Regions from separate parts of the Peribacillus sedimenti genome, predicted to be linked through region 3. Evidence: riboswitches for the same ligand, from Rfam matches in the RefSeq annotation. Region 3 holds a riboswitch; each other region holds the start of a gene.
The links. A riboswitch is a leader RNA that binds a small molecule or an ion and turns the genes downstream of it on or off. The one in region 3 is predicted to bind cyclic di-GMP.
Positions count from the first base shown of each region.

Region 1: it holds a riboswitch for cyclic di-GMP, as region 3 does, so the genes downstream of both, V1500_RS23260 (LPXTG cell wall anchor domain-containing protein) here and V1500_RS02465 (EAL domain-containing protein) in region 3, are expected to answer to the same signal.
Region 2: it holds a riboswitch for cyclic di-GMP, as region 3 does, so the genes downstream of both, V1500_RS24680 (amidase) here and V1500_RS02465 (EAL domain-containing protein) in region 3, are expected to answer to the same signal.

Region 1 is NZ_CP143547.1:4,735,907-4,747,131, reverse strand. Features, by position in the region: gene V1500_RS23280 (C40 family peptidase) at 28-696, opposite strand; gene V1500_RS23275 (ATP-binding protein) at 1,455-3,143, shown strand; gene V1500_RS23270 (hypothetical protein) at 3,858-4,133, opposite strand; gene V1500_RS23265 (ATP-binding protein) at 4,404-5,654, opposite strand; cyclic di-GMP riboswitch class I at 5,926-6,023, shown strand; gene V1500_RS23260 (LPXTG cell wall anchor domain-containing protein) at 6,187-7,965, shown strand; gene V1500_RS23255 (ATP-binding protein) at 8,203-10,476, opposite strand; gene V1500_RS23250 (hypothetical protein) at 10,648-11,166, opposite strand.
Region 2 is NZ_CP143547.1:5,067,359-5,078,583, reverse strand. Features, by position in the region: gene V1500_RS24685 (catalase) at 1-1,117, shown strand, start outside; cyclic di-GMP riboswitch class I at 1,389-1,478, shown strand; gene V1500_RS24680 (amidase) at 1,521-2,393, shown strand; gene nspC (carboxynorspermidine decarboxylase) at 2,729-3,856, opposite strand; gene V1500_RS24670 (saccharopine dehydrogenase family protein) at 3,858-5,096, opposite strand; gene V1500_RS24665 (hypothetical protein) at 5,982-6,731, opposite strand; gene V1500_RS24660 (oligosaccharide flippase family protein) at 6,738-8,264, opposite strand; gene V1500_RS24655 (glycosyltransferase family 2 protein) at 8,526-9,491, opposite strand; gene V1500_RS24650 (PIG-L deacetylase family protein) at 9,568-10,572, opposite strand; gene V1500_RS24645 (hypothetical protein) at 10,619-11,225, opposite strand, start outside.
Region 3 is NZ_CP143547.1:460,324-471,548, forward strand. Features, by position in the region: gene cysK (cysteine synthase A) at 1-304, opposite strand, end outside; gene V1500_RS02460 (FRG domain-containing protein) at 1,059-1,880, opposite strand; cyclic di-GMP riboswitch class I at 2,289-2,373, shown strand; gene V1500_RS02465 (EAL domain-containing protein) at 2,491-4,896, shown strand; gene V1500_RS02470 (carbohydrate ABC transporter permease) at 4,955-5,818, opposite strand; gene V1500_RS02475 (carbohydrate ABC transporter permease) at 5,815-6,840, opposite strand; gene V1500_RS02480 (ABC transporter substrate-binding protein) at 7,017-8,327, opposite strand; gene V1500_RS02485 (diacylglycerol kinase) at 8,797-9,714, shown strand; gene efeO (iron uptake system protein EfeO) at 9,894-10,745, shown strand; gene efeB (iron uptake transporter deferrochelatase/peroxidase subunit) at 10,815-11,225, shown strand, end outside.

The sequences.
Region 1 (11,225 bases), 840 kb from region 3:
CCAATCAACAGATTGGTGGTTGAGATATTATATGCGCTTTGCTCCAATAAACTTGGGTTTCCAGTATGAATTGCTTGTAGAGGAGTAGGAAACTCCTTTAGATGAAGCAGAGTGAATCATCTGACCATTTCCAAGATAGATGGAAACATGTGTTGGTCTAGACGCCTTGTTTGGTGCAAAGAATAGCAGGTCCCCAGGAAGAGGAGATGAAACGCGTGCACCTGTGCTGTACATTTGTGCAGCTGTCCTCGGTAAAGTTTTGCCTGCCTTGTCAAAGGAATACTTCACAAGTCCAGAACAGTCAAATCCGCTTGGAGTAATTCCGCCCCATCTATATTTGACCCCTAGATTGCTTTTTGCCACGTTGATTGCTACTGCACGGTATGATGATGCTGCAGTGGCTGCAATAGGCTTAGTTGCGGAAAGATATCTTGCATTTACATAGCCTTGTTTCTCGGAAGCTGTTACCTTAGCCCATCCGTTCGCTTCATTATGTACAGATACCTGAGTTCCAGGCTTTAGCTCAGTGATGATCTTAGCGTTTGCTGAAGCAGTGGTGCGCATATTTAAAGTGTCGTTTACGACATTTACATATTTAATGGTTGTTTTTGCTGGTGTTGCTGCCTCACCTAAGGTTGGTGATACTATTATGATTGCTATGGCAAGAGTGACTATTGCGACAATTTTCTTTAACATAGTGTTTTACCCTCCTGGTGTGGCTGATAAACCTACTATATAACAAACATTTTACGACAATTTCACAGGGATATTACAATTAGATTACAAAATTCGGGTGATAGTGCCAAAAGTAGCTAAATGGGTGGATTTATCTTCTGGTTTGTAGGTACTATGTTGTATCTATGATGCGAAAAAACGGGTCAAAAAAGGCAGATTTTTATCAAAGTGGAGGGCTTGTGTTTCTGGAATGTAATAAAAATGTATTATTTATTAGCCCGTTATGTAGGCTTTTAAAATAATTCAGCTACGTTTTTATTCTTGCAGTTATTAACATGTGTAATTAACTCCCTCCTCAATAAGGTAATAATACTATGCAAATTCCTGAACGGTGACGGATATTTGTTGCACCGTCGGTAATTCAACAATTTGCGGACTGATGGTTCGGGTGCTGTCTAGGATTCTAGCGAATTATTTGAAGTTCAACTGATATTTCTACACCCTATTGTGCATTTTCAAATACATCTTTCATGATATCGACCTATTGTTCTGTCTCTTTCTGAATGACAGAGATTAGCCTGTGGTAAGTGTAGTAGAGGATTACGTTTGTTCAGCCAATTACCATACATAAGAAGAAACACTGAAATGTAGTAGACTTCATAAAAAAATAAAACAAATACAGGGTTTTAATCAGTCAAAAAAATATATTAAGATTGGAGAATATACCTGGAAATTGACATTATTATTATGTTTCAGTTTAGCGATAAAAGGAGTTTGTCATGGAAGTTAAATGGTTTTCAGTAAAGAAGAAGCTGATATTGTTTTCGCTCCTTCTTTTATTAATTCCCCTTTCCATTATTACGATTCTTGCCAATGGAAAGGTCCGGGAAATGACTGAACAGGAGTATGTGAATTCTAGTCTAAGAGAAATCGAAAAGGTAGATAACGCAATCTCGCTGTATTTTAAGGGATTAGAGGAAGATTTAAATATGCAGGCGACTGACCGGCGAGTGCTGAAGGCGGACAGCAGCATAACGACATATAAGGATATGAAAAAGAAAGGGACATTCGTCCAGATGCAGCCAAGCAAAAATGGTGCGTTGGAAAAGGAAATTTATGAAGTTTTCTCTCACTTTGGAAAAAAACATCCTGATGCAATGTATGTGTATATGGGCACGGAGGATGGCAGGTATGTCCAATACCCTGAAGGGCCCACTCTCCCAGGATATGATCCAAGAAAGCGGCCCTGGTATGTTAAGGCCTTGAAGGATCCAGGCGAAGTATTGATGACAGGTGCTTATGTTTCATCTGGAATACCCCATAAAATAGTCAGTAATGTTGTCACCATTGAACGTGATGGCAAAAGAATCGGGGTAATGGGGCTGGATGTCAGTCTCGACGGTCTGACAAGCCTGATGCATGATGTGAAAATAGGCGGTACAGGGTATGTGATTTTAACGCAAAGAGATGGCACGATTATTGCTCATCCTAAAAAGCCCGAACTAAATTTTGAACCAATTTCTAAATTGAACATTCCCGAATTGGGAGCAATCGGGCAAGACGGCATATTTGAGGCAAACGTAGACGGCGAAAAATCTGTTTTACATGTGACCACTTCGGCAAATCAAAACTGGAAATACATATCGGTTATTGGAAAAAAAGATTTGGCGGTTTCTGCGAATCAAATTGGCCGGAATTTTATAACCATAGGATCTTTTGTAGTCATTATTGCAATTGTTATTTCTGTATTTATCATCAGCCGTTATACGAATAATTTTAGGGAATTGGCGAAAGAAATGAGGGAACTTGAAAAATTGAAGACAGTCAGTGAGATAGCTGCGAGCATCTCTCATGAAGTGCGCAACCCTCTAACTGTAATTAAGGGATTTCTGCAGCTGTTAAAGGAGCGTAATCATACTGATGAGGATAAGATGCTGTATCTCACGATTTCATTGGATGAGCTGGAACGTGCAGAACATATTATTACGGATTATCTGACCTTTGCCAAGCCGTCGCTTGAAAACGTAAAGGTATTGGATTTGACTGAAGAATTGGATTATGTTTTAACGGTTGTAAGCCCATATGCAAATATGAATAATGTACATATTGATGTATCCTTTAAGGAAAAAGTGTATATTTCCGGAGAGGCCGCCAAGCTTCATCAATGCTTGATTAATGTGATCAAGAATGGGATTGAAGCAATGCCAGAAGGGGGAGAGCTTAGTGTCGCTATAACAAAAGCGGGTTCTCATGCATCATTAAGTGTCACAGACAGCGGAACAGGGATGAGCGAAGAGCAACTGAAGAGGCTGGGAACACCTTTTTACACAACGAAAGACAAAGGCACAGGACTTGGCACCATGGTCGTATATAGTATTGTTAAAGCCATGGGCGGAGAGATTAAGGTCAAAAGTAAAGAGAATAAGGGTACTAGTTTTACAATTATCCTTCCACTCGCATCAAAATAGTCAGCACCAGCTAAAACTAATTGAATATACAAAGCCGAGGTTCATAGATAATCAAAAAGTCAGTCAGCATTATTAAACTGAATGGAAGAGTTGCTTAACGCCTGTTTAAGCAGCTCTTCTTTTTTTCTTTAAGGTTCTATACATTATGTCAGTAATGTTTTAGAGGGCGTCCGAACGATCTATTCCCTGGTGATGCGTGCAAAATCTGGGACGATCCGATCATCGAAGAAAAGCATATCAATTGGGTAATGTATATGTATGTGATAAACGTGGAAATATTGATGTCACAACAAAAAAAGAGCAGCTGCTGGCTATGCGAATTGCTTCCCCAAATAGTGTGTGAATTGTCCTTTTTCTGACTCAGCAGAATCCGTTACAAATTTTAATGGGGTTCTTCCTACTCCTCTCCAGGTACAAGTTGAAATTTTAGATAAAAGATCTGATTTCAATGGTAAAAATCCATATCGCGTATAGATTTTGAATTTCGCCCATTAAAGTCCATATATCGAGTAAAATTTGATATTTCGGGCATAAAGTGGCTGAATTCGAGCATAATTTCACACAAGTCTCTGAAATTAATACATCCCAAACCTGCTGAAGCTGTCATAATTGATTTTTTTGATTTTCCGGTAAATCTATTGCAAATTATTTTTAGCTTATATGTTGTAGAAAAGGCTGAAAGTAAAAAACAGCGCCGGACAGACCATCCAGCACTTATTGACTTAAAGAATTATAATACTCAATCATGGAATTAATCTTTTTCAGCTGGTCCCGGCTATTGCAAGAAATCACCATGTCTTTGATTTTCTCCAGCATCATAATCTGCTCCTCATACCGAAATCGTTTTTCCCTGCTGACGGTTATACTGGTTTTTTTATCTGGATTAGTGATTATAAGCTTCAGTAATCTATTTTTTGTTTCTAAAGATGAATTGATTTGCTGGAGTATGAGTGGTTTATCTTTATTTTGAAGAAAAAGGATTTTGTTCATCGAATGATCTTCTCACAACACTCTTTATAGCCTTTTGAATGCGCGTCTCTCGGCATAAGGTTTGCACAAATCGCATACATGAATTTTGGACGTCCCAAAATACAATGTAGTCTTACGGAATTTCTTCTTGCAGAAATGGCATGTCTTTTTGAAAAACATCTTTATGATACCCCCAATATATTACTTAAGAGTTATCTATTCTACAAAATCCGATAATATTCCTGTTTTTGGAAGGTTGTTCATTTTCATAATGATCACAAAAAGCGCCATTTATGCTTGCGGAAACATTAATAAGAACTGTGTCCCTTTGCCTTTTTCACTGGTAACTTTAAAGGTTGCGCCCATTTCTTTAAGGATATGCAGGCTTACCATTAAGCCGAGTCCAGTCCCTTTTTCCTTGGTTGAATAAAAAGGGAAACCCAGGTTCTGGATCTGCTGTTTGTCCATGCCTTCCCCATTATCGGATACCCTTACCATGGCTGTTCCGTCTTCGGCAAAAACCTTTACCTGTACCGTTCCAGGAATCTTGGAAGCTTCAATGGCGTTTTTTATAATATTGATAAACAGCTGCTGAACCCTGCCTGAAATGCCAAAAATTCGTATATCGCCGATGATATCAAGTGCTATTTGGACGCCATGATAATTGGAAAAAGAGGATAGGGCCTTTACGGATCGTTTCGCTTCCTCGCCTATATTCAGCGTTGTGAATTGTCTGCTGGATTGGTTTTTTCCCAATGATAAATAGTCTGAAATAATTTCATTTGCCCGGTCTAGTTCTTCTAAAGATATTTTTATATACTCCTTTTCAGCATCAGAAGTATTTTTAGATATAGACAGCAATTGCAGGAAGCCCTTAATGCTTGTCATCGGATTTCGTATTTCATGGGCAACGCTTGCGGCCAATTGCCCAGCAACATACAATTTTTCATTTCTCTGAATCTCGGCCATTAAATCCAGCTTTTCCTGATGGGATTCCAGCATATAGATCGCAAACCAGATCATGATCGCATTTGCTATGACAAAGAAAATGTAGCTAACCAGCTTGACTGGGGTCAATGGGTCATGCAGAATGACCGTGCCGATTATGGGCAGCATGGCAGAAGAAATAGTCAGGTAGGCTGCTGAATATGTAATCTTGGTACGCCGTGGCCATGCCATATATTTCTCTCTATAAAAAAACATGACTAAACTGCTTAAACTTAGGACGATGAAGGCTGGAATCATTCCTACGCCTCCTAACAAAAACCTGATGATGAAGAAAAATATGGTGACAAAGATGCCTATCCATGTCCCGCCATAAATAAATGCCAGAAACCAGGGGACTAATCGTAAATCCAGAAAGATTCCGTCGTCAATCGTAATGGGGACCAGCATACTGGAATACATGGTAAAGCCGCAGACGATCCCCCAAACAATATTCCCCCGTTTTCCAGATCGATCAGCCCCCAGTGCTAAGAAAAGGATGATTGGAAATAAAACCATTAGCATTTGGAGCAGTATTTTATCATATTGAAAATCCATGGCTTACTCCCTTAATATACTTTCATGTAATCGTACTGAGTTTTACTCTCCTTCTAGGCTAAAATAAATAAGGCAATTTGTCTATATTTCTGAAATACCAAACATTTCGGTCGTTCGGACGACCGCATCACACACATTTTGCCTGTTAATGACACTTTCGCCTGCTACTTTTATCATGGAAATTGTAAAAAAGTGAGGCTTTATGTTTATAAAGGCAATAACCCGGGTATTTCCTCTACTGTAAAGAAGTAGTTATATAACCATATATTTACATAGTTAAAGGCAAACTATTCGAAAGTATAGGACGCAAAGTCTGGAGTCTAAGGTTATGCAGGCAATACTCATAACTATGATCGTCCGACCGCCACAATCAGCATAATTGTGGCGTTTTTTATTGTCGTGATTTTATTAAAGGATTTTATCCTTTAATTTAATTAAATATCAATCCTAAATGGGGTGGTGCAAAGAAATGTAAAGGGAGGGTCGGTAATGCATTCATCATTTATCTTACTTACTTTGGAGGGGTATCGAATTGAAGAAAACAAGAATTAGAGGGTTGTATGCGCTATCTATCGCATTCTTACTGATTTATAGTATTGTTTTTCCAATAGGGATGGCAAAGGCATCTGAAAACAGCGCAGGCCAAAATGGACAGAAGGAAGTGGAGCTGGATTTGAACGCGACCACGAATAAACAAAATGTCACCGGGTCTGAGGAACAGAAAGAGCAAGTTGAGAGTTCTCCACAAGCGAATCCAGAAAAAGCAACAAGTCAAGACATAGAGAAGCATGACACAGAACAAACAAAATCTGAACAAAAAGGAGCGAAAGAACAGGCACGGGATTTAGAAAAAGAAGCAAAAGTACTAGCAAGGGAAACAAAAGAACAAACCAGGGAAGCAGAGAAAGAAGCAAAGAAGCTATCTAGACAAACAGAGCAAGAAATCAAGGAACAGGCTAGAAAAGTAGAATGGGAAGCCAAACAGAAAGCGAAACAGGCAGAGCGGGAAGCCAAAGAAAAAGCAAGACAAGCAAAACAGGAAGCTGAAGAACAAGCTAGACATACAGAACGGGAAGCTAAAAAACAAGCAAGGGAAGCAGAGAAGGGCTCTCATCAGAACAAAGCTACCGAAATCCATCTGCATCTTAAAAAATGTGCGAAATTAGTAAAGGAAGTTTCCGTACAGATTGGGGACAAGTGGTTCACTTTATCGAATCCGGGCAGTTCTCCTCTATATAAGATGAAGGATGGAGGGGAGTTTGTAAAAGACGATGTGAAGGCATTCAAGCTTGTTACATTATCGGGTAAAGAATTGGTCGTCACACCGGCTGAGCTGCGAGTGGGTGTAGAAGCAAATGGAACCATCAATTATTGGTTCGAGCAGTGTTCAAGATTGATAGAAACTGAGCCGCCGGCCATCCCGCCAGCAGACGATCAACAGAGCATCATAATTGGCAAAGTAAAGCTGATCCTTGATGGCTGCAAAGCACCTATACAGAATATTAAGCTGGTATTGAAGAATGAAACAATCATTGACTTGAATTCTGGTACAGCGGTTTTAGAGTTTCTCCTGCAGACCGGTGTTGATTTTAACAAAATTCAATCTATACAGGTAACAATAAATGGGGAAGTAAAAACATTCCCGCTCTCAAACACAGATAAGTTTCACTATAGCCTGGTGCATGGAACGCTTGTCATTACAATAGAATGCGATGTAAGCGCTGACCCAGGAACTGGAACCGACCCATGTGAATGTACACCGCCAGCAAATCCGGGCACTGACCCAGGAACAGGCACACCACCGACAAATCCGGGTACGGATCCTGGAACGAGCATACCGCCGACAAATCCAGGCACTGACCCAGGAACGAGCTTACCGCCGACAAATCCAGGAACTGACCCTGGAACAAGTTTACCGCCAACCGATCCCGGAACTGGAACCGATCCTGGCACAGTAACTCCACCGGCTGGACCTGGAACTGGAATTCCAGAACCATCGATAGATACTGGAGCGGAAATACCAACTCCGACTGTACCGGGAGATGAAGAAGTGGTCATTGAAAATCCAGAAGCACCAGCGTCACCTGGTGACCTAGGATCTGATAATGACAATGGAGAGGATGCGCCACAATCTGAAGTAATATCTGATATAACGTCAGCTGGAACTGCGTTATCAGATGATACTACCTTGCAAAGCGGCACTCTTCCAAAAACAGGTGAATCTTCTAGAATAGGTTTCTACATTGCCGGCTCACTCCTCATCGTATTGGGAGCACTGGCCCTAAGATCCAGAAAAATTCAAGGTGAATAATAGATTGGCAGAGAGGGACAAAGGTCTCTCTCTGGTTTTTTTATTATTCAGGTTTTATTATAATATAGGCTGCTAATAAATGGGAACAGATTTTGTGGGATGGCAGCGAACCGAATAAAGTATGAGAGAAATACAATTCAACTTTAGAGGTGCAGAAGTGTTCATTTTCCACAAAAAACACCCTATAGATGTAATTCTATAGGATGCTGTGATAAGTTATCTTTTTTTTCATTTTGTTCAGTAAACGGGCTGTAGTTTATTTAGCAGTTGTAATAATTCTGCGATATCCAGAGGTTTGGTGAGATAATGTGTGAATCCTTTTTGTACTAACCTTTTAACCTCAGAAGGTCTTGCATCTGCACTTAAAGCAATGATCGGGACATCCGCCACAATTTTATTCTTTTTCAGAAGTGTGAACGTTTCTTCCCCGCTCATATCAGGCAGGTTTAAATCCAACAGAATGATATCAATCTTTTCTGTATTTGCTAATTCCAATCCTTCTTGTGCGTTACGAGCCACTATAAGTGTATAACCAGGCTCCAGGTTAAAAACGCGCTTCATTAAATAGATGTTTGATTCAGTATCCTCGATATATAAAACACGTTTTAGCTCCCTGTTTGTTAGTTGAGTTTCTGTATGCTCAACACCAGATTTACCATCCAATTCAGCTATCGCTTCGATTTTTAGCTCAAACCAGAAATCACTGCCTTCTCCTAAAACGCTGGATACACCCACATTGCCATCCATTAATCGCATAAGCTGCTCGACTAGCGGCAATCCAATTCCGGCCCCTTGTTCACCGGTCCCATTAATCCGATAGAATGGCTGAAAAATATTTTGATATTCATCCTTGGGGATTCCAATGCCCGTGTCTTTAATATGGACTTCAAGCCTGTCAGCATGTAAATGAACGGATACCAGGACTTCACCATTCATGCGATTGTATTTTATAGCATTACACAGAAGGTTTAGTATTACTTGTTTTAAGCGAGTAGGATCAGCTTTGACAAACACTTTTCGGCAGCCATCCAGATGTTTTTTTACGCTGATGTTTTTACTTATGGCGAGCGGCTGGATACTCTTGATACAATCATTGAGGATATTGGAAAATTCAATTATGGACAGCTCCATTTTAATCTTTCCAGAGTCTATTCTTGATAAATCCAGTACCTCATCTATAAGGTGTAAAAGATGCCGCCCCCCGGTGATGATTTCCTGGACCGAATCTAGCTGCTCTATGTTCAATGAACGATCCATTTCCAACAGTTGAGCAAACCCGAGTACACTGCTAAGCGGAGTGCGCAGCTCATGACTCATTTTCGCCAGAAACTCAGACTTCGCTTTATTTGCCCTCTCTGCCTCTTCTTTGGCACGGATCAGGGCTCTTTCCATCTTCTTTCTGTCTGTTATATCAGTGAATTCAAATATATTGCCGCTAAAACGATCCTCTATATTGAAAGGGATATAGCTGGTTTCGAAAGTATATCCGCTGGTGGTATCTATTTCCTTTGTAATCTGTGTTCTTTCTTCAATTGGTATAGAATCCGGCATCATGCTCGTTGTATTCGTTTTTTCTTGCCATAAGCCATAGAACTGTTTTGCATTTTTGCCGATATAAAATTCTATATCTTCCTCCAGGGCAAACATTTGATGCACTTTTTGGTTGATTAACGTAATCTTTCCTTCGTGATCGGTTGCAATTATTCCGCTTTCGAGGTTGTCAAGCAATGTTTTCTGGAAGGCATAGGATTCTCTAAGCTGGATTTCCTGTTCTTTCTCAATCGTTATTTCAAAAAACGATACAAGGGCTGCGGTGTCACCGGAGATGTTCAATGGATTTGAATTCAATCTGAACCATCTTGTTTTTTCATTCCGTTGAATTCTGGCAATAACATTATGACAGGGTTTCCCTGTATCAATCGTGACGAATCCAGGCCAGTCCTTGTAGGACATTTTAGAGCCATCTTCATTAAAAAATTCAATGCCGAATTGTGCGGCTGTGGTCCCGTTGTATGTCCCTGTTGTAATACCTGTAAGCTTTTCCACATTTTCGTTCAAGACTGTTATTTTTCCGCCTTTTTCTAATATAAAGATTGCTTCTGTCATATTTGTGACTACAGAATGGTACAACAGCTGTTTATGGCGGAGTTCTTCCTCTTTACTTTTTTTATCGGAAATATTAATTGCTGTGCCGATTAGTTCTACTACTATTCCCTGGAGAAATATCGGCCTCAGGGTAGTCAGATAACAAACATCATTGAAAAGGGTCTCATATTGCAGAAATTCCCCTGCCCAGGCTTTTTCATAAAAATCTATCTTAGCCTTTGCTAAATCCAGAGGGAAAAAGTCGTGAATTTCTTTGCCTGCCACATCGTTCGGAACCAATCCTAATTGATACAGCAATTCTCCTTCACAACATGTGTGTATAAAAGAATCACCAACTTTTTTTATCTTAAAAAACATTCCTGTGTTTTCAGGGTCGATTTTTGACACGTATCGAGAGTACGACATATAATGCTCCTTTTAATATTGCTGAAAAAGAATTCAATAGATATCAACATATATCGACCCGAAATACAAAAAGTTAAGATATGGCTTCTGAACCATTCAGGAAGGTTGACTTTGAATAATTATCAGAAAATTAACTGAGGCAGACCTTAAAACAATTTTGACACAATTCGCTTAACCCAGTTGATCAGCCCTGACTCGAAGGGCATTATAGCAGAGCCTGATTTTCTTTTCCATGTTTCCAGTTTGCTCTTTCCATGCTAAATCATAGAGTAGGGGAGATGGTGTTTCATCGGGCTTGTGTTGGTAAGCCCAGGTGACCAATTGCATGAGCGTTTCTATTTTTTCCTGATATTCCGCACCTAAAATCATGCTGAAGGTTGTGGCCTGGTCCGCGAGTTCTGCCGCTTTGCGGGGTTCTTTTAGGTATGCGTGGCAAATGGCCAAAGAGTGCGTGATGTTAGATAATATCTCAAAAAAGTAAAACCAGTAGGGAGTATCACGAAGCTTGCCACCTTCATATTTTTCAATGAAATAGGAGGACATTTCCCCGTGCAAATTTTCCAGTCCTGTTTTTGCGCCCTCAAAATCATGGAATTCGAGCAGATAATTTTTAACAAAGTACAGCATTTTATCCTGAGCCTGCAGAATGTCCAGTAATTCCCCTTTTGCATGCCTGATATAATTTCCCATGGTACCCTCCGGATCTCATAATCTTGCTATACAGATTTGACAGCCGGAGGGATATTTCC
Region 2 (11,225 bases), 510 kb from region 3:
ACGGATGTTTGATTTTGTTTCACGCACGCCTGAGGCGACACATATGATCACATTCCTGTTCTCTCCATGGGGCATACCAGCAACATACCGCCATATGCAGGGTTCTGGGGTTAATACTTATAAGTGGGTAAATGACAAAGGTGAAGCTGTACTAGTGAAGTACCACTGGGAACCGAAGCAAGGCATTCGCAACTTAACACAGGAAGATGCTGATGCTATTCAAGCGAAGAACGTCAGCCATGCGACACAGGATTTGTATGAAGCGATTGAACGAGGGGAATATCCGGAATGGGAGCTCTTTGTACAGATCATGGAGGATGATTACCATTCGGAACTCGATTTTGATCCGCTTGATGATACAAAATTATGGCCGGAAGATAAATTCCCGTGGCTTCCTGTCGGACGGATGGTGTTAGACCGCAATCCGGTTGATTACCATGCAGAGATTGAGCAAGCAGCATTCGGAACAGGAGTTCTCGTCGACGGAATGGACTTTTCGGATGATAAGATGCTGCAAGGCCGTACCTTCTCTTATTCTGATACGCAGCGCTACCGTGTAGGAGCGAACTACTTAAAACTGCCTGTCAACGCGCCGAAAGCACCTGTCCGTACGAACCAGCACCGCGGCCAAATGGATATCCGTGACCCGAAAGAGTCCGGAGATAATCCGCATATCAACTATGAGCCATCCACGCTAGGCGGCTATCAGGAAGCAAATAAAGAAGAACGTCCACAGCACCGGCCAACGTATAATGCGGCGGCAATGAGTGCACCAATTGATCGCCCTAATAATTATGGTCAAGCAGGCGAAACGTACCGAAGTTTCGAGGATTGGGAGCGCGATGAATTGATTAAGAATCTGTCCGCGGCACTAGCGGTATGTGATAAAAAAATTCAGGATGCTATGGTGGAACACTTTACACAAGCTGATGAAGAGTATGGCCGTCGTGTAAGGGAAGGCATCGAAATGAAAATGAAAGAAATTGAGGAAATCAACGCAGAAAATCAAATTCCAGGACGGGAAGCAGGGAAATCTAAATATGGACAAAGTTCATTAGCCGCAAACAAAGCAACAGAAGATGCGGCGAAGAAAGGTCACGAAGCTGATCCATATTGAGGAACAAACGGGAAGGCTGTCAAAATTGACAGCCTTTTTTCTGTGTATCATCTTTTCTAAAAACGTCATTTTGATTCCTATTTTAACTATCTTAAGCATATGTGAAAATTATTTATAGAAAAGGATTGCGTTATAAAGGATGGATAGTAACTAGAAGTTAGTATTTATCAACTTGTTATCTTCATTTTTTTGGTATATTTTCATGATTTTATTAAAATTACAATTTTTTAATCCTTAATCAAATAAAATGTTGTATAATATAAAAAAATTATTCTGAAAAAGGCAAACTTCTTCGAAAGGGAAGGACGCAAAGCCGTGAGCCTAAGCACAATTTCTTGTGTATGGCCGTCAGGTTGCCAGGTTCCATTCTGCGAGCCGTGGCTGTCAGAGTGGAGGGCATAAGGTGAAAAAACTAGTAATGGCAGCAGTTTTCTTTTTGTTCTGTTTTGCGGGGAATTTTGGATGGAGCGCTAAAGCCTCGGTACCTGAAACACAGGCTACATGGCTTTGGAACCCTTGGATGATTGTTGATGATGAAGCAGGAACCATTGCATTTCTAGAAGAGAAGAACGTCGATAAGGTCTATTTGCAAATTGACCGTGACATCCCTCTCACTGTTTACCAAAGTTTTATTGAGAAAGCATCTGGCAAAGGAATGATGATTTACGCATTAGACGGTGCGCCCAGCTGGGTGGGTCCCACCGGCTCTACAAGTTTAGATCAATTAATGAATTGGCTGAAGACTTATCAAAATGCAGCTTCTTCTATCCAGAAATTTACAGGTGTCCATTTAGATGTGGAACCTTATTTATATAGCGGCTGGTCAACGAATCAAGCTTCAACCGTAAAAGCCTATCAAACACTAATAATAAAGGCAAAAAACAGTACAGCTTCTTTGTCTCTTCAACTGGAAGCGGACTTGCCATTCTGGTTTGATGAAATTTCCTTTAAAAACACATATGGAAAAGGAAATCTTGCTGAATGGGTTATAGGAAATACGAGCAGCATTACAATCATGGCATATCGGGATTCTGCTCCACTGATCATTGACCTTGTCAAAAATGAAATAGCTTTTGCAGCAAAATATAATAAACAGGCAGTCATAGGTGTGGAAACAGACCAGACTAATGAGGGTGGAATGCTTTCCTTTTTTGAGGAAGGGGAAGCATATATGAATCAGGAGCTGGCCAAAGTAAAAAGTTTTTATGCGGGAACAAGCGGATACGGTGGAGTAGCCGTGCATCATGTAGGCAGCTGGCAGACAATGAAACCGTAACAAGAAGCGACCCGCAGATGCTCATGCACGAACTGCCGTTTTTGTGAAAGCGGATATACTGAACACCAGCAACCCATAGCTGTTAGTGTTTTATAGATATTATAGAAATTGAAAGATGTCTTTGAAACCTAAGCATTAGTTGTGACGCATACTAGAGATTAATATCAAATAGTGCCTGGAATATAGTATAAAAATTCCGAAATATAGTGTTTGTAGGAAGTACTTGAATATACAATTTTCCATAAGAAAAACCAGATTCCTCTTTCAGAATCTGGTTTTTTAACTTTACATGCTGTTGATATTTACAATCAAGGTGTTATGAAATTAACAGTCTTTTAAGCAAGTCTTACCTTAAAATCTTGATAGCCGAATTCACGTACAACCTTACAATTACCAGTCTTATCCCGTACTGCTATGGCAGGCAATGCCATACCGTTAAATGTGTTGGTTTTCACCATAGTATAAATCGCCATATCACCAAACACTAATCTATCGCCGCTCTTTAATGGCTGATCGAAAGAATAATCTCCTATTACATCGCCTGTTAGGCAGGTCTGTCCGCCAAGCCGATAGGTAAATGACTTCTCTCCTGCTTCGCCTGATTCAAAAAGAGGGGGGCGATATGGCATTTCCAGTACATCCGGCATATGGCAGGTGGCGGATGTATCAAGAATGGCAATGTCAATTCCATTCTTATGAGTATCTAGAACGGACGTGATTAAATAGCCAGCATTGAGTGCAATGGCTTCACCCGGCTCCAGATATACCTCTAAACCATATTTATCCTGCATTCTTTTAATACAAGCTTCAAGTCTTGGAATATCATAATCTTCTCTTGTTATATGGTGGCCACCGCCAAAGTTGATCCATTCCATTTGTGGCAGCCATTGTCCGAACCTTTCTTCCACTGCATTTAAAGTAGTCTCTAAATCATCCGAGTTTTGCTGACAAAGGGTGTGGAAGTGAAGGCCTGAGATACCTTCTAGCATATCAGGACGAAAATCTTCCTGTTTTACACCGAATCTGGAACCTGGTGAACACGGGTCATAGATTTCATGTCCTTCTTGGGTGGAGCATTCGGGATTGATGCGCAATCCTACTTTCCTGCCAGCTTTTAGAGCCTTATCTTTATATTTTTCCAGCTGTGAGAAGGAATTAAAGATGATATGGTCACAGATGGATATAATTTCATCTATTTCATCTTCACGATAGGCAGGGGCAAAGACGTGATTTTCTTTGCCCATTTCCTCGTGACCCAGGCGAGCTTCGAATAAACCGCTCGCCGTTGTGCCGCTTAAATATTTTCCAATTAGGGGGTACATTGTTGTCATAGAAAACGCTTTTTGTGCTAATACAATCTTCGCTCCTGTACGCTGCATAACGCCATTCAGGATCTTTAGATTTTTTTCGATGAGTTCCTCATCGACTACATAGCATGGTGTAGGTAATTCTTCAAACCGCATTTTAGCGAACTAGCTCCGATTTTTTTTCTTGTGCGGACTCATCATCAACAAGCACTGGATTAAAATCTTCTACCCATGGAAGTCCCCATTTATTTAACTCTTCCATGAATGGATCTGGATCAAATTCTTCAATATTGTATACGCCCGCTTTGTTCCACTTACCAGTCATGATCATTGCGGCTCCGATCATGGCAGGAACACCTGTTGTATAAGAGATTGCTTGAGAACCAACTTCTGTATAGCATTCTTGGTGATTACATACATTGTATACATAATATGTTTTATCTTTGCCGTCTTTTTTCCCTTTAAAGATACAGCCGATGTTTGTTTTACCAACTGTACGAGGCCCCAGTGTTGCTGGATCTGGCAATACCGCCTTCAAGAATTGCAGTGGAATGATTTGTTTTCCTTCGAATTCAATTGGTTCGATGGAAGTCATTCCTACATTTTCAAGGGCTTTTAGATGAGTCAGATAGCTTTGGCCAAATGTCATGAAGAAACGAATACGCTTAAGTCCAGGCATGTTTTGTGCAAGAGATTCAAGCTCTTCATGGTATAGCAAATACATATCCTTCTCGCCAACTTCAGGGAAGTTATAAACACGCTTGATTTCCATTGGTTCTGTTTCAATCCACTCGCCGTTTTCCCAATATCTTCCGTTAGCTGAAACTTCACGGATATTGATTTCAGGGTTGAAGTTTGTTGCAAATGGATATCCATGGTCTCCGCCGTTACAGTCAAGAATGTCGATGTATTCAATCTCATCAAAGTAATGCTTCAATGCATAAGCAGAAAAGACACCTGTTACACCCGGATCAAAGCCGCTGCCTAAAAGAGCTGTAATTCCGGCTTTTTCAAAACGCTCGCGGTATTCCCATTGCCATTTATATTCGAATTTTGCAGTATCTTCCGGCTCATAGTTTGCTGTATCCATGTAATGCGTCTTGGTTGCAAGGCAAGCATCCATGATTGTTAGATCCTGGTATGGCAAAGCAAGGTTCATGACGATATCAGGCTTTACTTCTTCAATTAAAGCGATTAGCTCATCAACATTATTTGCATCGACTTGGGCAGTTGTAATTTTTGTCTTGCCGCCATCTAATTTGGCTTTCAACTCATCACATTTTGATTTTGTACGGCTAGCGATGCAAATTTCTTCAAATACTTCACTGTTTTGGACACATTTGTGGACGGCAACCGATGCTACTCCGCCAGCGCCGATAATAAGTGCTTTTCCCATTACCCTATCTCCTATCTGTACGTTATTTAGTAAAACAAGGGATTGCAAACCAGCCTAATGACTGTTACATCCGAGTGCAAAAAGATCAATAAATCCTCAAGCAAATTTTTTACGCAAAAAAAAGCAAGTGTAAAGAAACGCATAATTGCGCACAACACTTGCTTTAGATAATCATCAATATTAAAAAAGCATAAGTATATCCAGGACAAACAGTCGTATGAATACACTCACCATAAAAAATCCTGTATATGGCGGAATACTCTCAAATATTAATAAAATATATCTATAGGATCAGAGTCTATATAGCAAATAATTACTTTTTCCACTCTTATTGACCGTTTCACAAGTTGATGTGCATATGCACTGGTTGTAAAGTAACCAACTTATAAAATTTGAGCTTTTAACTCAATCAATAAGGCAACTAAAGTTGCCAATCGGCATTTGACCCGGCTGTCCGTATGGCCTTAACTTCCTAAGGAAGTGGTCAAAAAATTATCTGCTTGGAAAGACCCAGATATATTTTATTAGCCTTCCAAATTAATGCTCCTTTATATTATCATAAAAAATTTAAAAAGCAATAGCTAATTATATTTTATTTTTCTTGAACTTACGACATATTTTCGATAGCAAAAGAAGTATTTAAGAAAAAACAGTATGTGAAATACACTTCGTATTTTATATGTATGAAAATTCATCTGGTAGCCAAATATGGCGTCACACACTTCTGAAAATACAATTCCGTTTTTAAAGAAGATAAACGGGGCAGACAAGCTTCAGGGTTATTTGAGTGCATTTTCAATAACCAAAAAGGTAAATCACAAATCCAAAAATTATTTCTCAAGGTTGTTGGCTCTAATTCATAGCTCTTTCTGAATATGGAAATGATTAATCAAAGTTATATTCGTTAATAGCTTTTTGTAAACCATGTAAATTTTCTTTAATAAAATCCAATTGGGTTTCTAACTCATTGTTTCGGTAGAGAAAGAAACCTTCTAAATCAACATTCACGATTTTTTTGTTGTTTGTATCATACATCATATTTTGAATATCCCAATCTCCTTCCAAGCCGCCATATTCTTTCTGATACAATTCAAGATTGTAGATTAATTGATCAATAGCTGCGTTGAGCTCAGAAGGAATAAAAGGTTTTTTATCAATTGGCCATTCAGAATAGTAATCATACAATGATTTTAAGTTATAACCAACTATGTAATTTGATTCATAACCACCATTCCTATAAATTTTATTAAAATTAACGATATGTTTATGAATATATTTATGGCTCGAAAGTGATGATAATGTTTCTTGAAATTGTGAAAACTTATAATTGCTTCTTATTGATTTAATTAAGTTTAAGCTATAAATGGTATCTTTTCTTGGAATTTTGACTACAGATATATTATTATTACTCTTCTTAATGAAGACCTTGTATACACCGTTAGCTATGTTGTCCTCTAATTCGAGTATTTCATACCTCTTAAACAGCGTATAATATTTAAAACGTAAAGGATTTATTGCTTTGTAAAATGTTTCTATTTTACAAGCTTTTCTTATTAATTTCAAGGTTGACGTTAGCCATAATAATTTATTGTTCCTATTATGTGTATATAACCAATTTTTAAATGTACTAATCATTTATAATTAAATCCTCACTTCCACCATTTTTTTAAATTTATCGAAAACAGATAATAGTAGATTCTTCTCGTATTGATTGAAAATATACTTAAATCCAATTAATAAAAAAATAATGGAAAATAATCCTATTTTAACTGCTAGTAAAGAAATTTTATCGCTGGGTATAATTATATTTAGGATATATCCTATAGTTAAAATAGGAATTGCCACTGCTGTAATACTAAGGATTTCTTTCCAGTATAGGGGTATATTTAATTTTACTTTTTTATAATAATACCAATTCATAGTAAGAATTTGCCCTAGGATCGTAGCAATCAATGTGCCTATTGCCGCGCCTACACCTCCATATTCCTTTGCCAAAGGAATACTTATGGCAACATTAAAAATGGCAATGATCAAATATATTATTACCCTAAACTTGAGTTTATTCTGAGCTTGCAATATAACAATTCCTAAGTTTTGCGATAACGAAATAATTCGCGGGATCATTACAATTAGTGCCATATAATATGCACCAGCATAACTTTCTCCGGCCCAAAACATTATAAAATCCTTTCCGTATAAAATAAATCCACTCAAAATAAATATAAGCACGATAAATTGTAGCCTTCCTACCCTTATAAATAAGTCAGACAGTGCATTCATATTTTGGTCAAGGGTTGTCATTCTGGTGATTTTCGGAAGAAAAACACTATTAATCGCAGTTGAAAATTGGATGAAATATGTTAAAAACATCATAGCTATTGTATAGATAGCTACCTCATTCGGACCAATAACCGCACCAATTATAATCTTATCGGTATTTGTGTAAAGTTGGTCCACTATTATTTCAACAAATATAAAAAAGGAATAAATCAGAATTTCTTTAATTACTAATGGATCATAATTTGTGAATGAAAAACGAACTCTAATTTTTGAATAGCAGTACAACATTATAAAAAACTTGGTGCCGATTGAGAAAATTGCAGATATAAAGGCCATGGCTACAGATTGATAACTAAAGTATAGTGATACCAAAATTACACTATTGGTCAGAATCGTGCTTATAATACCTGCTATTTTTAGAAATGCAAATCTTTCATATGCTGTAAGAATGGAAGAGTATATGCTTAAAGGGAAGGATAAAGCAACATTAACAGTCATTATCAAAAGGATAATTTTTAACTTATTGAGTTCTGTTACTCTAAAAGTATTTGAAAATAACAGGTCTACATTATTAGAAATATGATATCCAACGATAACGGATACAATTCCTATTAATAAGTACAAAAGAAAGAAGAACCCGTGTATTTTACTTTCCCCTGTTTTATCATTAATTGCTATGTATTTCGCGTTGAAACGTACCAATGCATTTCCAAATCCGAAATCAAGTATCGCTAAAAAAGTAATAACCGAGGTTGCTAAAGAGAAGAGCCCGAACTCACTTTTTCCTAATAAGCGAATTATGATAGGTGTATAACAAATGCCTATCATTATATTAATTAGCATAGCAACGTACGATAAAATTACGCCAAATTTTCTTTGATTTCTCATGAGAATTTCTTTACTCCTCGTTTTATAAGTTCAGTCACACCTATTCTCCAAGTATTTTCATTATTAAAAGGTTTAGAAATGATTCTTTGTTCTTAATTGAGAACAAAGAATGAAAAATATCTTTTCCATACCGAGTATTATGGAGTTATTTGGTCACAAATATAAATGTACTGTCGAGCTCTTCCTAAAACCAAAGTTACAGGACAAAAACTCTTGAATAGGACAGCACCAGCTTCAACATGAGAATTTAGAAGGTGAGCATCAAGATTTAATTAAATGCCCCTTATATAAAAACCAAATAATGTAACATAGATATATATTTATTCTTGCAGATAAGAATGATAATTTTATTTTCGATGCATTAATATTGGATAGTTTATATTTATATAAATTCTGCTTTAAGTGTTTACGCATCAAGTTTGTGCATTTTTTTTCCTTTATACCATACATTAATAAATCAATATTTGAATAAACATATAAGCTTTTAAATTTATCTATATCTACTCCTTTTAAATTGTTCAAAAGAATTATGATTTTTTCTAACGCATTTAATAGAGTTAGTTTTTTAGGAGTAAATCTGGATTGGGTTATATTATTTTCATGGATAATATAATGGTAATGTGGAATAGGATCAAAAATAATCTTCTTGGACTTTAGAATTATTTCACAACAAAATAACAAATCTTCCCCATAATGTATATCGAGATCGAATATAACAGAGGGAGTATTTTTTATTAAATCTGCGGAAAATAGTTTATTACATGCAAAGCCCTGGAAACCGTCTAATATATTGTTTAAGGCTTCCTCTCGGTTATATTCTATAATGTTTACTTGAGTTGTTTGATTAAGGGGCTTACTGTCTATAGTTTCCATTATGTATCCGCATACTGAAATGTCAGCATTATATTCAATCATTAATTGATATAAATTACTATACATATTATGACTGATCCAATCATCTGGATCAACAAAGCCAATATACTTTCCCTTCGCGATTTTCAAGCCATTATTACGAGCAGAGGAAACTCCGCCATTCTCTTGATGTAAAACAATGACTCTATCATCTCTTTTGGCATAAGCATCACATATTGAGCCACTACTATCGGTGGATCCGTCATTTACTAAAATAATTTCTATATCTTTATAAGTTTGATTTATAACACTATCTAGGCATTTTGCAATATATTTTTCAGCATTAAATACTGGAATTATGATAGAAATTAACAATGTGTTTCTCCTTTCTGAAGGGTTAAGGCTTATGTTAGTAACCATGCCATTAGACCAACTATAATAACCAATTTACTTATAAATTGAACAATGGAAGCTGTTGTATAGCGATTAAGAACATAAAATATTTCTTTACAGGTTCTGTTGTTCTTATATCTCCTTTGTTTTTGTTTATAAATGGCTTATTATACTTTTTTACTATAGAATGCAATCTAAACTTAGGGAGTTGACAATGTTCCATTAGCTCAATTTCAACATTTTTAAGGTTTGCTTGACGAAGGGCTTCACCTTGTGCATAGTACTCTTCAACTTGTTGAGATTTATGACAGGATAACATCATCCTTTTTAAATGCCGTTCCTCTTCTGTAATATCAAGAATAGTTTCCTTGAACGTATTTACAGGATTGGGTAAGAACTTAATATTTTTAGTTCCAATTGGTTGTTTAGGATTATACTCCGCCCATTCAAATACATTATTAAAGCCTATTTTTTTACAGGTAGTTTTAACAACAAAGCTTGTCATATCATGGTCGACATGACCGCCCTCAATGCAATGGACATATACTTTACCAGGGTTTAAGGTTTTCATAAGGAATTGAATATCATCTTCCATATTCTTCAAGTATCGCTGGGAACCGCCATCCGGATAGCCTAAACAATATATATTTTCTTTTGGGATATTCAATAATGACAAGGCATTAACAGCCTCTTTATACCTGATTTCAGCCCTCTTTGTTGATTCTTTAGTCTTTATATGCCAGCTTTGTAGTCCATACCAATCTGCTGATCCATTGGTGGTAAAAACTATTTTAATGTTATCGCCTTTTGCACTATGGCGGTATAAAGAGGCCCCTAAACCCAAAACTTCATCATCAGAATGGGCTGCAAAGACAAGAACATCGGTTCTTTTAGTAATGTAATGATGATTGATTGGAGGCAATTTCCTCCCTATCATTTTATTTGGATGTTGATATAAGCCTCTAATAAATTCCACCTTCCGGATTAATTGTTCACCCAATGGAAGCAAATTCAATGATTTAAGAAAACGTCTTCTTATTACTAATAACTTGTTTGATACCAATCTAATCCCTCTCATTTCATAAGAATTTCTTATTGATTAATAGAAGTCAAGTACTGTGGATTTCTTTGATCTCAGTAAGTTCGGTTTTATTTAGAATAGTGTCGATTACTTCATTGCCTGCATGATATTCATTTACTACATGGTCTAAGCAAGCATCACAGCTTTGGTTAAATTGTTTCCAATTAATGTTTATATAGTAATGATACAGCATATCAGCAAATGCAGGATCTTTAGGGTCCAATTGTGCCCCGACCTTCTCTGATGTAACCTTTTGGCCCATAAAGGATCCTTTATTGCATATCTGAGGAATATAGTGGACTATACCATCATAGAACTTGTTCCCCATTGCCTTTGACAATAATTTATCCTTTTCGTAAATGTTATGGAGAATGTCTGTTTCTTTTGCAAAATCATAACGCTCATCAGGTAAATAAACTCCATGAAAATTTACATTTTTTATACCATTACTATTACAGTAGTCTTGCAAATTTCTTCCGGTTTTTTGCATTCTGCCGTGGTAATGCAGCTCAAACCTGCTGTCATTGCCTAATCTGTCAATTATCATCTTATTTATCGATTCGTCACGTATCATCCCCCAATAACGGACCCTTATTGGCGTAACATTCCTTTCATAGAACTTTCGTATATTTCTA
Region 3 (11,225 bases):
TTTCTTTCGTCATATTATCGGGCATGATCAGGATTGATTTGTAGCCTTTTGCTGCAGCAGCCATGGCTAGGCCGATACCGGTATTTCCGCTGGTCGGTTCAATGATTGTGTCTCCAGGCTTAATCAAGCCTTCTTCTTCAGCCGTCTGGATCATATTATACGCAGCACGGTCCTTTACGCTCCGGGACGGATTAAACATTTCGAGCTTTACATACACATCCGCGGCTCCCTCCGGAACCAGCCTATTCAGTTTGACGACGGGTGTGTCCCCGATTAATTCTGTAACGTTATTTACAACCTTCATCGTTATCCTCCATACAAACAGTTTGCTTGACCTGAATAATATCTTCATCTTACCAAATAGGTCCCCGGTATAGAAGCCCTGTGCTCATAGAAAAGAGACGGGCCGGGAATGAACATTCTCGTTATATTTATTTTCAGTTCAGCTGCTTTTTAGGGTGAGAGTCGTTTGTGATATTTAACGTTACAGAAGTTCGATCGTAAAAATAGAAATACACGCATTAAATGGCAGTTATCGTGCATAAATAAGATTTCGATCTACGGATCCAAAGTTTCGCTCATAAAACCGGAAATAACGATGATAAACAGCTAGCAATCTATAAAACTATGTAATTAAATATGGCTTTATCGCTATGACGGACAATTTTTATATAATCGCAGCGAAAAAGTATCGAATCAGCTGTGTCTTGTTAAAAGATAAAGAAGAATTCAAGTTGGAAATTAAAAATGTTTATTCTGGTTAAATAAGTGAGCTTAATCCCTTTTCACTGTTTATCGTGGTGGAAGCCAGGGGAGGTAAAAAGGAATATATATGACTGTTTCGTTTTCATTTTACGGACTTACTCCGGGCAGTTCACGTTAGGGTTAAACTTACTAGTATTTCATTCCCCTGTCCCTGGCCTATCGCTGTTAATAAACCGGGACTAGAATAAAAACTCGCTCCCCTGTTGGATTTTCTATGGCAAAACCTTTCCGACCCGCCACAAAAAAGATGCCTTTGCAAAGGGACGGCATCTTCTATACTTCCATTTCTATAATTAATCTTCAAATTTCATTAATTTAATATTGGTACAATATCTTTTTAGCCAGGCACTGACACCCTGCAGGCCTGGATAAATCATTCGCTCGTTAATATTGGCCTGGTCAAGCTTATCTCTGACCTCTAACTTGAGGGAGGCGGGAATGATGATTTTTTTATAAAGATCCGGATAATGGTGGAGCCATTCATCAAGCCTTCGGACTGGATTTGTCATCACTGTGAATAGGGCATATTGGTTGACGATACGTTCCTCCATGGAGGGAGGCTCCAGGCAGATGACAAAGTCGTCATCTTCTCCCTTTTTTGCATCAAAGCATTTTAAATCGGGGCAGACGTCTTTCAGCATATCAACAGTAAAAATATGTGATTCCTCGTTGCTCAATGCTTTTTTGAAAATAGGAGGCAATAGTTGATGGACCTTGATGATGTCCAGGCACCAGATTGCCCCGTCTTCCCGATATCTGGTTATATCGGATGTCGCAAAATGCATGGCCACATAGGGAGAGAAGGACCAGTCAAGGAGGCGTGTCGGCAGGCCGTAATGCTGCGCGACGGCCAGCAGCTCCCAGTCGTTGTGTTTATCTTTTAACACGGACCGTGAATATTTATTGAAGTTACGGAGCAGGTGGGATTCCATTCCTGTGTTTTCAATTCTCATCAGGCTGGTCGCCAGTTTGAATGCTGCGCTATCGACACCCCGATAGGCAAAGGGGGAGCGATAGCGTCCATGGATGGGATGTGCCGGAAAGTTAAAGAGCTCTTGTTGAAGATCCAGCCAGCTTTCTGCCACAAGTGTGCCATTGTCCAATGACTTCACCATGCATCACCCTCTTTCGCTGTTATTTTCTATTCATGGGGTTTGGACTTTCTATAAGGATATGCATCACAATCATTATAAAGAAATAAAAAACTGGACCTTGTAGAGTTTAACTATGGCAGGAATAGAAAAAGGCTGCGCAGCGAGCAAGCCTGTATCAAAGTTTTCCCGCTGTACCCCGCCTTGAAACTTTTTTATAAAGTAAAATAAAGATTAGGAAAGAAAGGGCTTAATGTACATAACAGTTTTGGTCTTATTAGAGATTGATTTATTTGTGATAGGGATTTTTACCCTTTGATCTGACCACAACGGCTGTCTTATTGTGACAAAAGAATCAAATTGAAATAGTAAAATATAGGAATAATTATTTACACAGTTGGATGTTAATGGTAATATTTAAACAATTCATCATTACGAAAAAGGCAAACTCATCGAAAGGTGGGGACGCAAAGCCACAGGTCTAAGGTCAGATGACTACGACGGCTGGGTTACCGTTTCATTGTGCAATAGTGATATTCGGTAAAGTGGCTATCTTCATTTATGGGGATAGCCTTATTTATTGGGCAATAACGGCATAGTTTTAATGGTTTACTACTATGCAGAGGTGAAGCGCATGTTGAGAGACTATAATATTATTTTAGTAGTGTTTTCGTTTATCATTGCTTGGATGGCTTCTTTTGCTTCGTTTAATCTTACAAAAAGGGTGAGCCAGACAAAGGGTGCCTCCAGGTTCTATTGCCTTGTCAGCGGTGCGCTCTCAATGGGCCTTGGTATCTGGGCAATGCATTTTGTTGCCATGCTTGCTGCGCATCGGACTGGCCACATCACCTACAGCATTCCTCTGCTATGGGTATCATTGATCATAGGTATCGTTTGTTCCTTCCTATGCCTCATTATAGCCAGTCAGCCTCAAGTATTTTTACAGCAAATATGCCTTGGAGGATTTGTAATGGGGCTTGGGGTTATAGGGCTGCACTATACAGGAATGGAAGCGATGGAAGGAGTGGATATCACATACCGTACCCAACCTTTAGTTTTATCCGTGGCTACGGGATTTGCTTCCTCCATACTGGCGATTTATCTAAGCTTCTATTTCCGTGATAAAGTGAGTGCCGGGTGGGACAGGCAAAAAGCTGCAGGGAGCCTTGTGATGGCATTGGGAGTGGTGGCCATGCATTACCTGGGCATGTCAGCCGCTATTTTTCATGATTCATCCCTTCACAGCAATCATACATCCTCCTTGATTATCAATAATTCGTTGCTGGGCCTGTCCATAGCTATTTCGGTGATGGTGATTCTATCGCTGGTCCTTATACGAAGTATGTTTCTGGATGGAAAGTACAGTGAACAAGTGGCATTTAATATGGCCATATTGGAATCGACACCGGATTGTGTCTTTATCATAGATTCAAATGGAATCATTCTCGAAGCTAATTCTGCCGGGGAAGTAACCTTTGGGATCAAGCGGAAGAAATTGATCGGTGAACAGCTGGCCAATCTAATCCAAATTCCTGGAACGGGCGACGCTGAACAAGGCACTGGCATATTGGAATTTGATCGATACATAGGAGAAAGACTCCCTGCCAAGGGGTATTTTCAGGCTAAGGAAACTTTTCCGATAGAATTTACGATTACTAAAATTGAAGGAAAAAGCAACTATGCCGCTTATATTAGTGATGTCACGTTCCGGAAGCAGGCTGAAGAAAAAATTAACTACATGGCATACCATGATTTCCTGACTGGACTGCCAAACCGCCATTATTTTCATTCGAATCTGGCTAAAGTATTACAGCAGGCAAGTCAGTTCGATTTTTCCCTGGCCATCCTGTTTCTAGATTTAGACAGGTTTAAGGTTATTAATGATACCTTTGGGCATAGCTTTGGGGATCTCCTGCTTCAGCAGGTTGCAGAGCGGCTCTCTGCTTGTGTGGAAGGGAAAGATACTGTTTCAAGACAGGGTGGCGATGAATTTATCATATATCTGCCAGGTTTATCGCGTACACATGTATCGGAAGTGGCGAAGAGCATTCTAAAGGCCTTGTCCCAGCCGTTCAGCATAGCCCAGCAGGAGGTATATATCACACCGAGTATCGGGATCAGTATGTTCCCTGAGGATGGGGCAGATGTAGATGAACTGATCCTGAATGCGGACACGGCGATGTATCAGGCAAAGGCTGCCGGCAAGAATATGTATAAATTTTATATGAAGGAAATGAGCGAAAAGAATGCGGGCCAGGCGCTCATGGAGGCCAAGTTGAGAAGAGCCCTCGAGCATGGGGAATTCGAGCTGTATTACCAGCCAATCATAGATCTGAAAACAAATAGTTTAAAGGGGCTTGAAGCTTTAATCAGATGGAACCGTCCCGATCAAGGAGTCATATCCCCGGCTGAATTTATTCCTTTAGCTGAAGAGACTGGCCTCATCGTTCCAATTGGTGAGTGGGTGCTTTCTGAAGCGTGCCGCCAGGCGAAAAAATGGCAGGAGGAAGGATTTGAACCGATACACGTTTCGGTTAATATTTCTCCGAGGCAGTTTATGGAAAGGCGGTTTATTGGCTCAGTAAAAAAAATCATTACGGCAAGCGGTCTCGAACCCGGCTGGCTGAATCTTGAAATTACAGAAAATGTGGCTATTCATGATATCGAGAGCACTGTGAGCAAGCTGAAGGAGCTAAAAACGTTTGGGGTATTTTTGTCCCTCGATGACTTTGGTACGGGATATTCTTCGTTAAGCTACCTGAAACAGCTTCCTGTTGATTTTATCAAAATTGACAAAACCTTTGTCAGGGATCTGGGCAGCGGAACTTCAGATTCTTCCATTGTCAAAGCAATTATTTCCGTTGGCCACAGCCTTCAATTTAAGGTCGTGGCAGAAGGTGTGGAAACCGAGGAACAGAGAGAATATCTCAAGTCGAGGAATTGTGATTTTGCCCAGGGATATCTGTTCGCACGATCTCAGCCTGCTGAAGAAATTGAAACATTTCTAAACGCTTCACAGACTTCTCTGGTAGAAGCTTAGTTTTTCATATTAAAAAAGCAAAAAGCATTGGCCAGTGCAGCCAATGCTTTTTGAGCACTTATCCCTTCGTGCCGGAAGAGATATTGGATCCTTCAATAAAGAATCTTTGGAAGATAAAGAACAGAATCAGTGTAGGCAACAGAACCATGACACTCATTGCCATTAGGTAATGCCATTGAACCTGGACGCTGCCTTTGAATGTCTGCAACCCAACTTGCAGTGTATAAAGGCTTTCATCGTTGAGGTAGAGGAGCGGCCCTAAGAGATCGTTCCAGGAACCAACAAACGATAATACCGCTACTGTGACAAGGGCCGGTTTTGTCAGCGGCAGCATGATATGCCACCAGATTCGAAAATGGCTTGCCCCGTCCATGATGGCAGCTTCACTGTATTCATTCGGAATCGTGAGCATGAATTGGCGAAGCAGGAATATGAAGAATGCACTTCCCAGGAAGGCAGGCACAATTAACGGATAATACGTATTGATCCAGTGAAGCTTTGAGAACACCATATACTGCGGGATCATTGTTACAAACCCCGGTATAAGCATTGTTGAAAGAACAAGGACAAACAGTTTGTTTTTGTATTTGAAATTAATTTTGGCAAAACCATAGGCTATGAATGAATTGACGAGTACATTCCCAATGGTGACAAACACGGCTATAAGTAATGAATTTAAACCCCAGCGAGTGAATGGTCCGGTTTTCCATGCCTCAATATAGTTAGACAAGTGGAAGGACTCGGGCAGCAAGGTAGGCGGATGCTGCATGATTTCCGCCGGTGTTTTCAAAGAGGTGGACACCATCCACAAAAGGGGCATTAATAGCACAATGCTGCCCAGTATCAAAGCGGTGAGAACAATGGAGTTTTTGGCCAGCCTCCGGAATTTCATGGTTTGATAGAATTTTACCTGGTTGTTCACTTTCCGTCACCTCCATCGTAATGCACCCATTTTTTACTGAACTTCATATTAAATACTGTCAAAATCAGAATGATAATGAAAAGGAACCATGCCATGGCAGATGCATATCCCATGTTGAATACTTCAAACGCGTTATTCCACATATGCAGATTATAGAATAATAGGGAGTTTGACGGTCCGCCGTCTCCGTTTTGAGTCATGACATAGGCTTCCTGGAAAATCTGGAATGCACCAATGGTACTTGTTATGATGTCAAAGAAGATGATTGGTGTAAGCATTGGCAGCGTGATATGGAAGAACTTCTGGAATACATTTGCCCCGTCCAGGTCTGCTGCTTCATAGAGGGCGTTTGAGATACCCTGAAGCCTTGCCAAATAGAGCAGCATTCCGCCTCCGACGCTCCAAAGCTTCATAAGTATTAATGCCGGCTTTGTCCATTCTGGATCAAACAGCCAAGAAGGGCCTTCAATGCCAAACCATGCAAGTGCTGTATTTACTAAACCGCTTGCCGGGCTTAACAGCTGCATCCAAAGAAAGTAAACCGCAACACCTGAAAGTACTGCAGGCAAATAATAGATGGTCCTGAAGATTTTCATCCCAGGAATCCTTTGATGCAGGAGAACAGCTACAAATACAGCTCCGGCCGTGGTCAACGGTACAGAAAAAATGACAAAATATAAAGTGTTCCATAAGGAAGTCCAGAATAACTGGTCAACGGTAAACATATGCTTATAATTCTTGATTCCTACAAAATTCATTTGGGACGTAATATTGTAGTCTGTAAAGCTGACAAATAAAGAGAATAATAATGGACCGGCTGTCAGGAATATAAGGCCGATCAGCCAGGGAGAAATGAAAAGGTAGCCCATAAGATTTTCCTTGCGGCTCCGTTTACTTTTGGTTGTGGCGGCATTCTTTACATTGGGGGCTGCAGTGATGGTCGTCGGTTGTTGTTTTGTGGACACAGCATCGGTAAATGCTGCTTCTTGCTTTAACTCATTTTTTAACACAGTGCTTTTCATGGTCTTGCTCCTCTCTGTTTTCTAGAAAGCTGGAGCCTCCGCTGCTTCCCATTTCCCAAATATCTTTGTGTCTAGGCAAAAATGCCTAGTTTCTGTGTAAAAATAAAACTCCATTCATATAGAAGGGGCCGTTCGGTGCTATCAATCGATAACACCGACGGCCTAGTTACATATCTTTATTTCTTTGATTTCTTTACATCGTCTTCAGCTTTCTTTAAAGCCTTATCCGGAGAGATCTTGCCTTGAAGGGCTGCATCAATCTGTGGATTTACCAGACTTGGGTAATCCGGATAACTGATTGGAACCGGATGAAGCCTTGTATCTTCAAGATTTTTAACTGATTGCTGATATACTTGTTTTTCTTTGCCTGTAAGGTCATTGATGACACTGTCAGCGGCCTTGATATTCGCAACGTTGTCATAGTTTTTCATAGCCCAGTACTTCTGAGCCTTTTCGCCAGCCATGTATTCGATAAACTTGGCTGCTTCTTTAGGGTGTTTTGCACCTTTTGGCACTTCAAGGACAAATCCGCCGCCATCATTCCAGTTGCGTTCTCCTTCTTTAAATGCCGGAATCGGTGCGACACCAAAGTCCATATCTGTTTTTGAATCACGAATCTGTGTATAGAATGTTCCTACATCAGCCCAAATTGCCACTTTACCGGAAATGAATGGGTTGGTTTGGCCGCTGCCAAATTCAGCTTCAAAGGCTTGGACATTCTTTTCGCCAATCCGTTTTCTGTAGTCGGCTAACCATTTCAGAGCTTCGGTCTTTCTAGGTGTGGCAATATGCATTTCTTCTCCTTCAAAAAAGCCCTTGCCGCCGTCCGCGTTCGCCATCCAGCTTGGTGCTCCAAAACTGCCCCAGGTAGGATAGAAGCCAACTCGTTCATATTTATTTCCTTTTTTGATATCAAGCTTTTTTGCGTGTTCTTCCAACTCAGCCCATGTTCTTGGCGGTTTGTTCGGGTCTAGACCTGCTTCTTTATAAGCATCCTTGTTGTAAAATAGCAGGCGGGTGTCAGTTGTAAATGGGACTCCGTAGAATTTCCCATTATATGCGACTGAATCCCAAAGGTTAGGGTATAACTGATCTTTAATACTTTCATCAATATATTTGGATAAATCCTCAGATTGTTTGTTCTTTGCGCGGTGGTCAACTGTATTGATATCACCCACAATTACATCGGCCGGATTGCCTGCAGCTACAGATGCAAGGTTCTTCGTCCAAATATCTCCCCATGGAACGAAAGTATGTTTAACTTCGATTTCATCTTGGGAATTATTAAAGTCCTTAATCATTTTTTCAATAACAGGCCTTCTTGTTTCGGAGCCCCAGAAGCTCCAAAAATTCACAACTACTTTGCCGTCCTTTGTTTTTGTATCAGCTTCTGCCGCATTTCCGCCGCCAGTGCCGCCTGAACAGGCGGATAAAATCAAGCTGAACAGCATCATAAGCACAAGAGAAGCACGCAAGCCTTTCTTCATTTTTCTTTTACCCCCACTAAAATTATTTTGATATAAATGCACAAAGGCTATTTACCACGCTTATAGAGAAGTAAAACCTGTAATTATTATCCAAAAAACAAGGTCCATTACACTATTGGCAGTTAAAGGCTAATTAATCACGCATATGAACATAATATTTTTATATATTTGATAGGGATTTAGTCTTATTAGTGATGCTTTTTTTTCTCGTTAAATAGGTCTGTAGCACGTATTTGAAATGTATGAATTTTTGGTCATATTTTTTATTAAGTGAAAATATCTATTATGTGGCAATTATATTTGCTAATCAAAGGGGCGACAGAGTAAGATATATAGGTGATTTACAGGTACATACAATTGGAAATCCGTGCTTTGGTGCGAATACCAACAGATGGACGGGTTTGATTTTCGGACGAAAAGTGGGTAACATGAAAATATTGGATATTCTACTTAATAGGATGATGGGATAATGAAAAGAGCAAGATTGATTTACAATCCGACTTCCGGGCGGGAGGCCATCAAAAAACACCTGCCAGAGGTGCTGGAGCGGCTGGAACTGGCAGGTTATGAAGCCTCTTGCCACGCTACCACCTGTGAGGGGGATGCAACCCGGGCGGCAAGGATTGCGATTGAACGGGGTTATGAAGTCGTTATAGCAGCAGGCGGCGATGGGACGATATATGAAGTCGTGAATGGACTAGCAGATGCCGAATACAGGCCAAAGCTTGGCGTGATTCCTGTCGGGACCACCAATGATTTTGCGCGTGCGATCCATGTTCCGCGTTCAGTCGTTGCGGCAACTGATATCATTGCGGCAGGCCATACGATGCCAATTGATATTGGGAAAATGAATGATAAATACTTCATTAATATTGCGGGCGGGGGCCGCCTGACAGAATTGACATATGAAGTGCCGAGCAAGCTGAAGACCATGATTGGGCAGCTGGCCTATTATTTGAAGGGTATTGAAATGCTGCCTTCCATTAAAGCGACGGAAGTCTCCATTGAATACGATGGAAAGATTTTTGAAGGGGAAATCATGCTTTTTCTTGTGGCCAATACAAACTCGGTGGGCGGCTTCGAACGGCTCGCACCAGATGCTTCTTTAAATGACGGCATGTTTACCTTGCTTATTTTAAAGAAGACCAATCTCGCTGATTTTATAAGGGTAGCGACACTTGCCATCCGCGGTGAGCATGTGAACGACAAGAATGTGATTTATGCAAAAGCGAATCGTATCAAGGTCATGACAAAGGATAAAATGCAATTGAACCTTGATGGAGAATTCGGTGGTGTAGCTCCTGCTGAATTCGTAAATCAATATCGCCATTTTGATGTATTTGTTCCGAAGAATGAACTTCCGGATGATCCGGATAATCAGCAATGAGATAAAAACTCATAAAGCAATGGGCGGGAGCCCATTGCTTTTTTATATACAAGAGAGATGATGATGTGGGCAAGAGACTTAATTTTAAAAAATCTGTTAATTTTTAATTGAAAATGATTATCATTATTGATAAGCTAATCATATCAAATACATAACCTACACGAGGAGTCTTATAAATGATGATGAGATCACTTTTTACAGTTTTAGTATCTGCAAGTCTTCTAGCGGGGTGCGGGAGCACGAAGGATAATGAAAATGCCAGTGGGACACAAAAAGAATCGGCTACAGAAGAAAAAGCCTCGGCCGATTTAAGCAGCGTGGCAGCGGATTACAGGGAATATGCCATTGGGGAAATAGATCAGTTTGTCACATCGACAGAAGAATTTACAAATGCTGTGAAAGCAGGAGATGTAAAAAAGGCAAAGCAGCTTTATGCGCCGGCGCGCATGCATTATGAACGGGCTGAACCGATTGCCGAGGTTTTTGGCGATCTGGATCCGAAAATTGATGCACGCGAAGGAGATGTTCCAGAGGCTGAGTGGACTGGTTACCATCGTATTGAGAAGGGTCTTTGGATAGAAAACACGACAAAGGGCTACGAAAAATATGCAGATGCGTTAATGAAGGATGTCAACCTTCTTCGCGCCAAGGTGGAAACGGTCGAGGTGACTCCTGAACTATTGATAACCGGTGCAGTGGACCTGTTAAATGAAGTTTCTACTTCGAAGGTTACAGGAGAAGAAGACAGATACTCCCATACAGATCTTTATGACTTTGCTGCAAACGTAGAGGGCGCTGAAAAAATCTATCAATTATTAAGTCCGGCATTGAAGCAAAAAGATGAAGAGCTGTCCGCAGAAATACAGCAGCGATTTGATGATGTTTATAACCTGCTAAACCAGCATAAAAATGGCGATGCGTACAAATTATACACCGAATTGACCAAAGAAGAAGTCAAACAGCTAAGCCAGTCCATAGATGCACTTGCAGAGCCTTTATCTCAAATAGGAATCGTAACGGAGGGATCCTGATTGGAAAAAAATGAACCAGGCAGTACAGAGGAAGCTTCTTTTGTTACGAAAAAGGTTACACGGAGAAATATGCTGAAGACTGCTGGTGCTGCAGGGGTTGGGTTATTAATAGGAGGTTCAGGAATCGGAGGGCTCCTGACTTTGACAGATGCAAAACAAACGAAGGAACAATCGAAGAAGGACATCGTCCCTTTCTATGGCGGACATCAGGCAGGCATTACAACTCCAGCTCAGAATCATATTTACTTTGCCGCATTGGATCTCACCGCCACAGACCGTAATGAGCTGGTCAAGCTGTTTAAGGATTGGACGTCAGCAGCAGCTGCCATGACGGAAGGGAAGGCGGTCGGAGAGCTATCCTCCAATGAGTATGTTCCGCCTAAGGACACAGGAGAAGCAGCGGGATTATCGGCTGCTAATCTAACGATTACTTTCGGAGTGGGGCCAGGTTTGTTTGTGAAAAATGGAGTGGATCGATTT